3 regions of the Streptomyces sp. NPDC039423 genome follow, and region 3 is predicted to be linked to each of the others. Evidence: riboswitches for the same ligand, from Rfam matches in the RefSeq annotation. Region 3 holds a riboswitch; each other region holds the start of a gene.
What was found. A riboswitch is a leader RNA that binds a small molecule or an ion and turns the genes downstream of it on or off. The one in region 3 is predicted to bind cyclic di-AMP.
Positions count from the first base shown of each region.

Region 1: it holds a riboswitch for cyclic di-AMP, as region 3 does, so the genes downstream of both, ACZ7LK_RS15790 (LysM peptidoglycan-binding domain-containing protein) here and ACZ7LK_RS16795 (C40 family peptidase) in region 3, are expected to answer to the same signal.
Region 2: it holds a riboswitch for cyclic di-AMP, as region 3 does, so the genes downstream of both, ACZ7LK_RS20295 (transglycosylase family protein) here and ACZ7LK_RS16795 (C40 family peptidase) in region 3, are expected to answer to the same signal.

Region 1 is NZ_JBVKAH010000004.1:358,492-361,754, forward strand. Features, by position in the region: gene ACZ7LK_RS15785 (SpoIIE family protein phosphatase) at 1-547, shown strand, start outside; cyclic di-AMP (ydaO/yuaA leader) riboswitch at 1,171-1,339, shown strand; gene ACZ7LK_RS15790 (LysM peptidoglycan-binding domain-containing protein) at 1,343-2,131, shown strand; gene ACZ7LK_RS15795 (hypothetical protein) at 2,286-2,450, shown strand; gene ACZ7LK_RS15800 (polyamine aminopropyltransferase) at 2,479-3,263, opposite strand, start outside.
Region 2 is NZ_JBVKAH010000006.1:104,206-107,468, reverse strand. Features, by position in the region: gene ACZ7LK_RS20305 (cytochrome P450 family protein) at 1-338, shown strand, start outside; gene ACZ7LK_RS20300 (transglycosylase family protein) at 519-1,433, shown strand; cyclic di-AMP (ydaO/yuaA leader) riboswitch at 1,694-1,868, shown strand; gene ACZ7LK_RS20295 (transglycosylase family protein) at 1,872-2,576, shown strand; gene eno (phosphopyruvate hydratase) at 2,885-3,263, shown strand, end outside.
Region 3 is NZ_JBVKAH010000004.1:588,935-592,197, reverse strand. Features, by position in the region: gene ACZ7LK_RS16810 (helix-turn-helix domain-containing protein) at 1-75, opposite strand, end outside; gene ACZ7LK_RS16805 (ATP-binding protein) at 303-731, shown strand; gene ACZ7LK_RS16800 (DUF6328 family protein) at 622-1,251, opposite strand; gene ACZ7LK_RS16795 (C40 family peptidase) at 1,293-1,769, opposite strand; cyclic di-AMP (ydaO/yuaA leader) riboswitch at 1,774-1,946, opposite strand; gene ACZ7LK_RS16790 (hypothetical protein) at 2,275-2,592, opposite strand; gene ACZ7LK_RS16785 (ATP-dependent Clp protease proteolytic subunit) at 2,596-3,204, opposite strand.

The DNA.
Region 1 (3,263 bases), 230 kb from region 3:
CGAGACGCTGTCCGGTCACCCCGGCCGGCCGCCCGAGGAGACCTGCGAGGCCGTGTTCCGGGCCATGCTGCCGCCGCACCGCCGCGACGACATCGCCCTGCTGGTGGCCCGCACCACGCTGCTCGACCCGTCCAGGGTCGCCGACTGGGACGTGCCGGCCGACCCGGCGGCCGTCGCCGGCGTCCGGGCCGCGTGCGGCCGGAAGCTGGAGCAGTGGGGACTGGAGGACATCGGGTTCACCACCGAGCTGATGCTCAGTGAGCTGATCACCAACGCCATCCGGTACGGCTCGGAGCCCATCCGCGTGCGGATGCTGTACGAGCGCCGGCTGGTCTGCGAGGTGTCGGACGGCAGCAGCACCTCCCCCCACCTGCGGCGCGCGGCCACCACCGACGAAGGTGGGCGGGGACTGTTCCTGGTCTCCCAGTTCGCCGAACGGTGGGGCACCCGGTACACCCCGACCGGGAAGGTCATGTGGACCGAGCAGTCCCCGTCCGCGGGGCCCCGGCAGCCGGTGGAGCTGATGCTGGACGACATCTCCTGGTGAAGTGATCCATTCCCGCCGAATGGACGAGGGCCGTTTTGCTCCTTTCCCGCCGGCGCCGAATTCCTGAATGATCGCGGCGTTACCACGGGCCGGCCGGTACGCGTGGATCAATGGACGACCGGACCGCCGCAGGAAAGAAGCCGCGTCCGCTCCGGACGCCGTCGACAGGACTCGGCCCGTCTCCGCCTTGCTTTCGCGAGGCGTGAATGTGGGAAGGGGGCCGATGCCGCTCGTTCCCGGGGATCCACGGGAGTGTCGATCGGGGCGGCCATCCGTGGTTCGCGCCCGGCGCTCCTCGCGAGTGACCGGCGATCACCCGCCCAGTCGGCAGCCTTACGCCCCATTTACCCCGCGATGGGCTCTAAGCCGGTAACGCGGCATGTGCCCATGTCCAGCCATACATAGGCGACTTGTCGCCCTTCCGAGGTCCGCGTGATAAGCATCACCGCGCCCTGCCTCCACGAGCCCTCGCACATGCCCGTATTTCCGTATGGGAACTGCGAAGTTGACGGTCCACCACTTCACGGCGGTAACCGCGCGTGTGGAATTCCAGCCTTGTTCCGTGCGGCCTCTCTCGCTTACGGTCCCCTCAATCCGGATGGACCGCCGAATCCTGCCGCCGTCCGGTAACCCCACCCACTCACGGACCAACGGCAGGAGCGGGGGACCCAGGTAAGCCGCCGGCCCGGATCACACCGGAACGGCTCGGGGTGAAGTCGTGGTGAATACCACGGCCGGACATCTCCCGTCCGAACCCGACAGCTCACCTCGCAGGCGACGGAGAGGAATTTCGCCATGCCCGCAAAGGGTAAGCACCGTCGTGCCAAGAACAGCCCGCTCGCACGCCGCCTCCTGGCCGCGGGCACGGGTGGCGCGGCGCTCGCGCTGCCGATGATCGGTGCCACGGCCGCCGAGGCGGCACCGAGCGCGGCGCCCAGCGCCGTGCACGCGGTCACCACCGCCGTGTCCGCCGCGCCGGCCGCCACGACCGCCGCCAAGAAGGCCGGCACCGTCACGTACGCCGTCGTCGCGGGCGACTCCCTGTCCAAGATCGCGCGGGAGCAGGGGGTGAGCGGCGGCTGGAAGAAGCTCTACGACGACAACCGCAAGGCCATCGGTGCCGACCCGTCCCTGATCCGCCCCGGCCTGAAGCTGACCATCGCCGGCAAGGCCGCGGCCGCGCGCCCCTCCGCCGCCCCCGAGCGCGCCGACCGGTCCGCCGTACGCCAGGCCGCCCCGGCCGCCGCCAAGGCCGTGTCCTACCCGGACAACCTGGACGGCTGGATCCGCGAGGCGCTGGACATCATGGCCCAGCACGGCATCCCCGGCACGTACGAGGGCATCCACCGCAACATCATGCGCGAGTCCTCGGGCAACCCGCTCGCGATCAACAACTGGGACTCCAACGCCCTGGCCGGAACGCCCTCCAAGGGCCTCCTCCAGGTGATCGCCCCGACCTTCGAGGCCTACCACGTGCCGGGCACCTCGACCGACCTCTACGACCCGGTCGCCAACATCACCGCCGCCTGCAACTACGCGGCCGACCGGTACGGCTCGATCGACAACGTCAACGGCCCGTACTGATCCTCCCGCTCCCGCACCGGGGCCGGCCGCACCCTCGCGGCCGGCCCCGCCGGCGTTTCCGCCCGGGAACCACCGCACCACCGCACCGGCATTGCATAACCATGCCAAATCGTGCAAACTTACGCATACCGCGTTGTACGAGGAGTTTTCCCGCATGGCCCACGAAGCCGACCCGACCGCTCCCGCCCCCGCCCCCGCCCTCCGCATCGACATCACCCTGGCCCGGAACTGCCACGACTGCGGCGAATGGGGCACCGTGATCGACGCCCAGGGCCACGACCGGCCCTGCCCGGCCTGCCAGCGCCCCCGCCGCGGCTGACCCCTGCCGCCCTCACGGGCGGGCACGCTCAGTAGTTCTGCCACTCGTGGCGGGTGTACTCCAGCACCGCCGGGTCCATCAGAGTGCTGGCGCGGACGTCCTGGGGGCGCCGGTCGACGGGGAAGACGGTGGCGGCCGCGAGGACGTCGTCGTCGAGGAAGCGCAGCGGCGGGGCGTCGGCCGCGAGGCGCAGCTTCGGGGGCGGGCCGTCGGCGCCGGGGGTGGCGAGGACGAAGCCCCAGTTGCCGAAGCTGGGGACGTCGACCTGGTAGGGGGTGGTCGCGTAGCCGGCCTTCCCGATGGTGGCGGCGATGGACCAGTACGACTTGGGCGCGAAGAACGGCGACCCGCCCTGGACCATGACGCGGCTGTCGGGGGTCAGGACGCGGCCCAGCAGGTGGTAGAACTCGACGCTGTACAGCTTGGCGAGGGCGGCGGTGTCCGGGTCCGGGAAGTCGATGAGGACGGCGTCGTAGCGCCGGGTGGCGTCCCGCAGCCAGTTGAAGGCGTCGGCGTTGACGACGGTGACGCGCGGGTCGGACAGCGCGTGCCGGTTGAGGTCGAGCAGCGGGGCGAAGGTGCGGGCCAGCCGTGTCATGGCCGGGTCGAGGTCGACGAGGGTGACGGTGTCCACGTCGTCGTAGCGCAAAACCTCCCGGAGGGCCAGCGCGTCTCCGCCGCCCAGGATCAGCACGGAGGAGCGCTTCCCGGCGAGCGCGGGGTGGACCAGCGCCTCGTGGTAGCGGTACTCGTCCACGGACGAGAACTGGAGGTCGCCGTTGAGGAACAGCCGTGTGTCGGGCTGCCCGGTGA
Region 2 (3,263 bases), on a different contig from region 3:
TGACCATCGGCGGGGAGCGGATCGGCGCGGGCGACCCGGTGCTCGTCGTCCTCGCCGCGGCGGACCGGGACCCGGAGCGGTTCGCCGAGCCGGACACGCTCGACCTGGCGCGGCGGGACAACCAGCACCTCGGGTACGGGCACGGCATCCACTACTGCCTCGGCGCGCCGCTCGCGCGGCTGGAGGGGCAGACCGCGCTGGCGACGCTGCTGACCCGGTTGCCCGACCTCCGGCTTGCGGTGGATCCGGCCGATTTGCGGTGGCGGGGCGGGCTCATCATGCGTGGACTGCGCACGCTTCCGGTGGAGTTCACCCCGTTCGTCCCGTCCCGCGGCTGACGGTCCGTCATTTCTGTGATCTTCGCGTAATCTCCGGTGCATCGACTTGTGACTGACGTTCGAATGCCGCTACGTTCACCGTCACCTCAGCAGTCACGCGAAAGGCAGCACCGCATGCGCTCCGGGAACGGCCGGCACCGACGACCCCGTCAAGCCCCCGCCATCGTCGTCGCGGCAGGGGTGACCGGATCCGCCATCGCGCTCCCGCTGCTCGGCGCGGGTTCCGCGTCGGCGGCCGACGCCGCCACCTGGGACCGGGTGGCCGAGTGCGAGTCCGGCGGCATGTGGAGCGCCGACCTCGGCAACGGTTTCTACGGCGGCCTCCAGATGTCGCAGGAGACCTGGGAGTCGTACGGCGGCCTCGCCCACGCCGCCCGCCCCGACCTCGCCAGCCGCAGCGAGCAGATCCTGGTCGCCGAAAAGGTCTACGCCGCGACCGGAGTGAGGGCGTGGGAGACCTGCGCCCCCATCGCGGGCCTGGGCGGCGCCGCCGAGGCGACCGCCACCGACCCCACGACGGCCGCCCCGGCGGCCCCCGGGACGACGGACGCGCCCGACCCGGCCGAGACGCTGGAGGATCCGGCCGCGCCCGCGAAGCCCACGCCGTCGAAGCCGGCCGGGACCCCGCTGCCCGCCGAGCCCGCCCCGTCGGCGCCCGGCGCGCCGGCGAGCCCGGCCCCGGGCACCGGCAAGCACCGGGGCGAGGCCGCCAAGGAGGAGACTCCGGTGACGGAGCCGGCCGCTCCGGCCGACCCCACCGCCCCGGCCGACCCCACCGCCCCGCCCGTCCCGGGTGCCACGGCGGGTGACGGCGGCCTGGAGGCCACCGGCCCCGACGGGACCGGCGATTCGGCCACGGGGCGCGAAACGGACGGGCATCCCTCGCGCGGTGACGGGGCGACACGCGACCCGGGCAGCGTCGCGCCCGGCGCGTACACCGTCCGCCCCGGGGACAACCTCTCCGACATCGCGGAGGAGCAGAAGGTCCCCGGCGGCTGGCCGGCCCTCTACGAGGCCAACCAGGACACCGTCGGTGCCGACCCGGACCTCATCGTCCCCGGTCAGAGCCTGGAGCTGACGGCCGATCAGCCGTAGGTATCCGCCCCTATGTCCGCTTCTGTGTAAGTGAGACATGAATCTCTTCACACCGATCGGCGTTCCGGGAGCGACGGAACCGCACAATCCGCCCTTCACCTGCGTAAACGCCCGTCAAGGGCCGTCGCATAAGGGCGGATTGACCCCGATGTCCGTCTTTGAACTTCGGGAAGGTCTGTGTCTACGGTCGTGACCGCTCGCCACCGCGGGCCCCATCGACCGGAACGCCGAATCCTGCCGCCGGCCGTTGGGAACAGTCGTCGCTTCACGCGCCGGAGGCAGGAGCGGGGGACCCAAGGTACGTGCCGGGCCCGGCCATGGAGACATGGCACGGGGACGGCTTGGGGTGAAGCCGCGCGCACCACGGTGCCGCGCGGCCGGGCAGCTCACGCCCGAACCCGACAGCTCACCTCGCAGGCGTCGGTGAGGAGATGTCCCATGCTGTTCTCCGGCAAGGCCAAGCACCGTCGCCCCTCCAAGGCCGCCCGATTCGCCGCGTTCGCCGGCATCACCGGCGTCGCCGTCGCCGCCCCGCTGCTGGGCGCCACCTCCGCCTCGGCGGCCACCTCCGCCGAGTGGGACAAGGTCGCCCAGTGCGAGTCCGGCGGCGACTGGTCCATCAACACCGGCAACGGCTACTACGGCGGCCTCCAGTTCTCGGCGTCCACCTGGGCCGCGTACGGCGGCACCGCCTACGCCTCGACCGCCGACCAGGCCTCGAAGTCCCAGCAGATCGAGATCGCCGAGAAGGTCCTCGCCAGCCAGGGCAAGGGTGCCTGGCCGAGCTGCGGCGTCGGTCTGTCCGGCGCCTCCTACGACGGCGGCGCCGAGCAGGCCCAGCCGCAGCAGGAGCGCGAGGCCGAGCAGCCCACCACGCGCAGCGAGAAGCGCACCGCGCCGAAGGCCGCGCCCAAGGCCGAGGCCGCGCCGAAGGCCGAGTCCAAGAAGACCGTCACCACCCCGACCGGCAAGAAGGTCGAGAAGGGTGACGGCGAGTACAAGGTGAAGGCCGGCGACACCCTCAGCACCATCGCCGCCGAGAAGAAGGTCTCCGGTGGCTGGGAGAAGCTCTTCGAGCTGAACAAGGACATCGTCGACGACGCCGACCTGATCTACCCGGGTCAGCAGCTCCACCTGAGCTGACCCCGCACACCACCCCGGTCCGGCGCGCCCCTTCCCCCGTGCGTGCCGGGCCGGGGTCTTCCCGTTCGCGCGCCTGAGCGGCTCCGCGCACACGTGCGGTCGCGCGCTTGAGCGACCCCCCGCACACGCGAACTACTCGTCGGTAAGTTTCGTGGCGTTATGTCCGTGAAGCGGCCTCGTGAGCCCTTTTTCGTCCCAGGAGGCGGGCGTCGGCTGGTCACGGCTCCCGGGCCGGTTAGGCTCTTGCCGCAAGGCCGAAGAGACCCTGCACCGCATGCGTCACATTTTGCGTCACATCCCAGAAGGAGATGCTCGTGCCGTCCATCGACGTCGTCGTAGCCCGGGAAATCCTGGACTCCCGAGGCAACCCCACGGTCGAGGTCGAGGTCGGCCTCGACGACGGCAGCACCGGCCGTGCTGCCGTCCCGTCCGGTGCCTCCACCGGAGCGTTCGAGGCCCTCGAGCTCCGCGACGGTGACAAGGACCGCTACCTCGGCAAGGGTGTCGAGAAGGCCGTCCTCGCCGTCATCGAGCAGATCGGCCCGGAGCTCGTCGGCTACGACGCCACCGAGCAGCGGCTGATCGACCAGGCGATGTTCGACCTGGACGCCACCCCGGACAAGTCCTCGCTCGGCGCCAACGCCATCCTCGGCGTCTCCCTCGCCGTGGCGCACGCCGCCTCCGAGG
Region 3 (3,263 bases):
GGCCAGCCGCAGGGCGCGCAACTCCTCGCCGAGCTTGCGCCTGCGCACCGCCGGTCCGTGCCGCGTGCCCCGCATGACCGTTCCTCCCGACGTCGGGCAACCCATCAGTTTGCCGCCCAAATCCGGCCTTCAGGGGCAGAGTTCACCGCTTCGGGCGACAGATATATGCATATCTTGGTGGATCGGCCCCAACAGGGGCTACCTGAGTGGCAGTCTGGCGCGAAGCACAATCCGAGGCCGAGCTCACCGAACATCCGGTACGTGTCGGAGTCCGGCCCCGGTGGGAAAGGGACGGCGTCGCCATGGCAGACCATCAGGAAGCATCCGTCACTCTGCCGAGCGCTCCCGCCTCGGTCTCCGCCGCCCGGAGGTACGTGGCGGACGTCCTCGAGGAATGGGGCCTGCCGGGCGAGGCCGAGACCGCCGACACGGTACGGCTCATCGTCTCGGAGCTCGCCACCAACGCCGTCCAGCACACCTTCGGTCAGTCGCCGACCTTCACGGTGGACGTGAGGCTGGAACGCGACGAGCAACTGCGCATCGGGGTCACCGACAGCCACCCGCGCTGGCCCCGCCGGCTCCCGGCGGCCGTGCAGCAGGACAACGGCCGGGGCATGGTCATCATCCGCTGGCTCGCCGCCGAGTGCGGTGGCCGCCTGTCCGTGACCCCGACCGCCGAGGGCGGCAAGACCGTGTGGATCGCCCTCCCCTGGACGGTCCCGGTGACCTGACCCGCGTGCGGTTCCCCGGTGGCCGCTCCGGCGGCGGCCGCTCGCCGAGCCGGCGCCGCACGAGGTGGGGGAGGAGCCCCCACAGCCCGGCGCACACCGCCAGGGTGAAGGCGCCGGCCGCCAGGCCCTCGGGCCGGCCGTGCACCACGTCCACCACCAGCGACACTGAGCAGGTGAGCGCCAGCGCCAGCACCGCGAGCCCGATCCGGGCCAGCCGGGACGACACGGCCACGATGCGGATTTTGGCGCCCTGCTGGAACAGCGTGCGGTGCAGCGCGGCGGGGGCGGTCAGCAGCGCCGCGGCGACCACGGAGAGCAGCAGCGTCACCACGTACAGCCCCCGCTGGTAGGAGTCCAGCGAGGTGAAGCGGGGGGTGAACGCCAGGGTGAGCAGGAAGGCGAACAGGATCTGGACGCCGGTCTGGGTGACGCGCAGTTCCTGGAGCAGCTCGGCGAAGTTGCGGTCGGCGCGCTCCAGGGGCGTCTCGTTGCGCGCGGTGCGGGGGCTCTCGCCGGACATTCCGGACGAGTACCCCCGCGCCGCGGGTCATGCCCGGAGCGTCAGCGGACGCGTCCGTACCAGACCGACTTCGACCAGATCTTGTCCAGCTTCACCACCGATCCCGACTTCGGTGAGTGCCAGATCTTGTTGTTACCCGCGTAGATGCCCACGTGGTAGACGCTGCTGCCACGGTGGAAGAAGACCAGGTCGCCCTTCACCCTGCTGGAGGCGGAGATGTGGCGGGTCTTGTTGTACTGCTGCTGCGCCGTGCGCGGCAGTGACTTGCCGGCCTTCTTGTACGAGTACAGCGTCAGTCCGGAGCAGTCGAACCGGGACGGGCCCGTCGCTCCGTACGCGTACGGTGCGCCCTTCTTGGACGCGGCGATGTTCAGCGCCTTGGTCGCGTGTGCCGGGGCGGCCTGGGCCTCGGACACACCGCCGGGCACCAGTGCCGGGCCGCCGACGGCGGCGAGGGCGAGTGCCGAGACGGCACCGGCCCGGGACAGCAGAGACGGGACATGAATCTGCGCGGTCATTGCGCAACCCTTCGTCAGCCGCCTGTGAAGGATGACCTGTCGGGTTCGGACTGGCGAAGTTGCCCGGCCGCTGACGCGGCTTCACCCCAAGGGCGACCGATGCGACGAACATCGTTCGGTCACCCGTACTGCTTGGGTCCTCCACTCCTGCCGATCCACTCCTGTCGACCAGTCATCCGGGCGGCGGCAGGACTCGGCGTCCGCCCGGACCGCCCCGCCGCGGTGGCGGGGGCTTGTCGTCGTGAGGGATCTTGACCCATGTCGAGGGGAAATTCCGAGTCGAAACGGCCGTTTGTGAGGCTCCTCACGACTGATCCATTCGGGTGGACAGGGGGGATTTGGCGCCCGGCGGTGAGACGTCGACGATCCCCGTACCAGGGCCGGAACGTGATATTCCGCCAGACGTGTAGCGTCGGTGCGCAACTCGTGCCGTACAGAATTCGTCCGGTTGCGTACGCTGAACGGGGGAGCGTTTCTCGTACTCCTGAGCCCATTCGGGGGAGAGCTACATCGGTCCCACGCCTCGATTGTGAGGCACCGTCACGCGACTCGCGCGCCGTTCGCCGTCAAGCACCCGCAGCGCCCGCGCCAGCGTGTGGGCATGCACGTCGCTCTCGCCGCGCTCGTGCATCGACGCCAGGGCGTCACGGAGCGCCGTCGCGCGCCCGACCAGGGCCTGCGCCGCGCGCAGGGCGCCATAGGTGTGGGTGGCGCGCGCCGGATTGATCCGGCCCAGCAGGTCGACGACCTCGAGCCACCCGTCGACGAACGCGCATTCGGCCCGGGTGAGGGCGGGCAGGGGCGGGGGCTCCGGGGGCAGCACCGCTCAGCCCCGGCGGCGCGCGACGACGTGGTCGACCAGGCCGTACGCCACGGCCCCGGCGGCGTCGAGGACCGTGTCGCGCTCCAGGTCGGCGTCCACCCGCTCGCGGTCCCGGCCGCTGTGCCGGGCCAGGACGCCGGCCAGCAGGTCGCGCCGGCGCAGCAACTCGCGGGCGTGGACGTCCAGGTCGGACGGCTGTCCGTGCAGCGGCTCGTCCAGGGACGGCTGTCGGATCACGACGCGCGCCCCCGGCAGGGTCAGGCGCTTGCCGGGGGTGCCGGCGGCGAGCAGGGCGGCGGCGGTCGACGCCGCCTGCCCGATGCAGGTCGTCTCCACGTCGCAGCGCACCGCCCGCATGGTGTCGTAGACGGCCGTCATGGCCTCCATCGGACCGCCGGGGGAGTTGATGTAGAGCGAGATGTCCCGGTCGGGCGCGGCGTACTCGAGGTACAGGAACTGGGCGACGACGTCGTTGGCCGCGGTGTCGTCGAGGGGTGTGCCGAGGAAGACGATCCGCTCCTCCAGCAGCTTGGAGTACGGGTCGACCGTGCGGGTGCCGGAGCTGGTGCGCTCGGTGAAGCCGGGCAGGACGTACCGCGCCGTGCGGCTCATGACATGCCTCCTCTGTCGCCGTAAAAAATGTACAGGATGTACAGGGCGTTATGATGGGA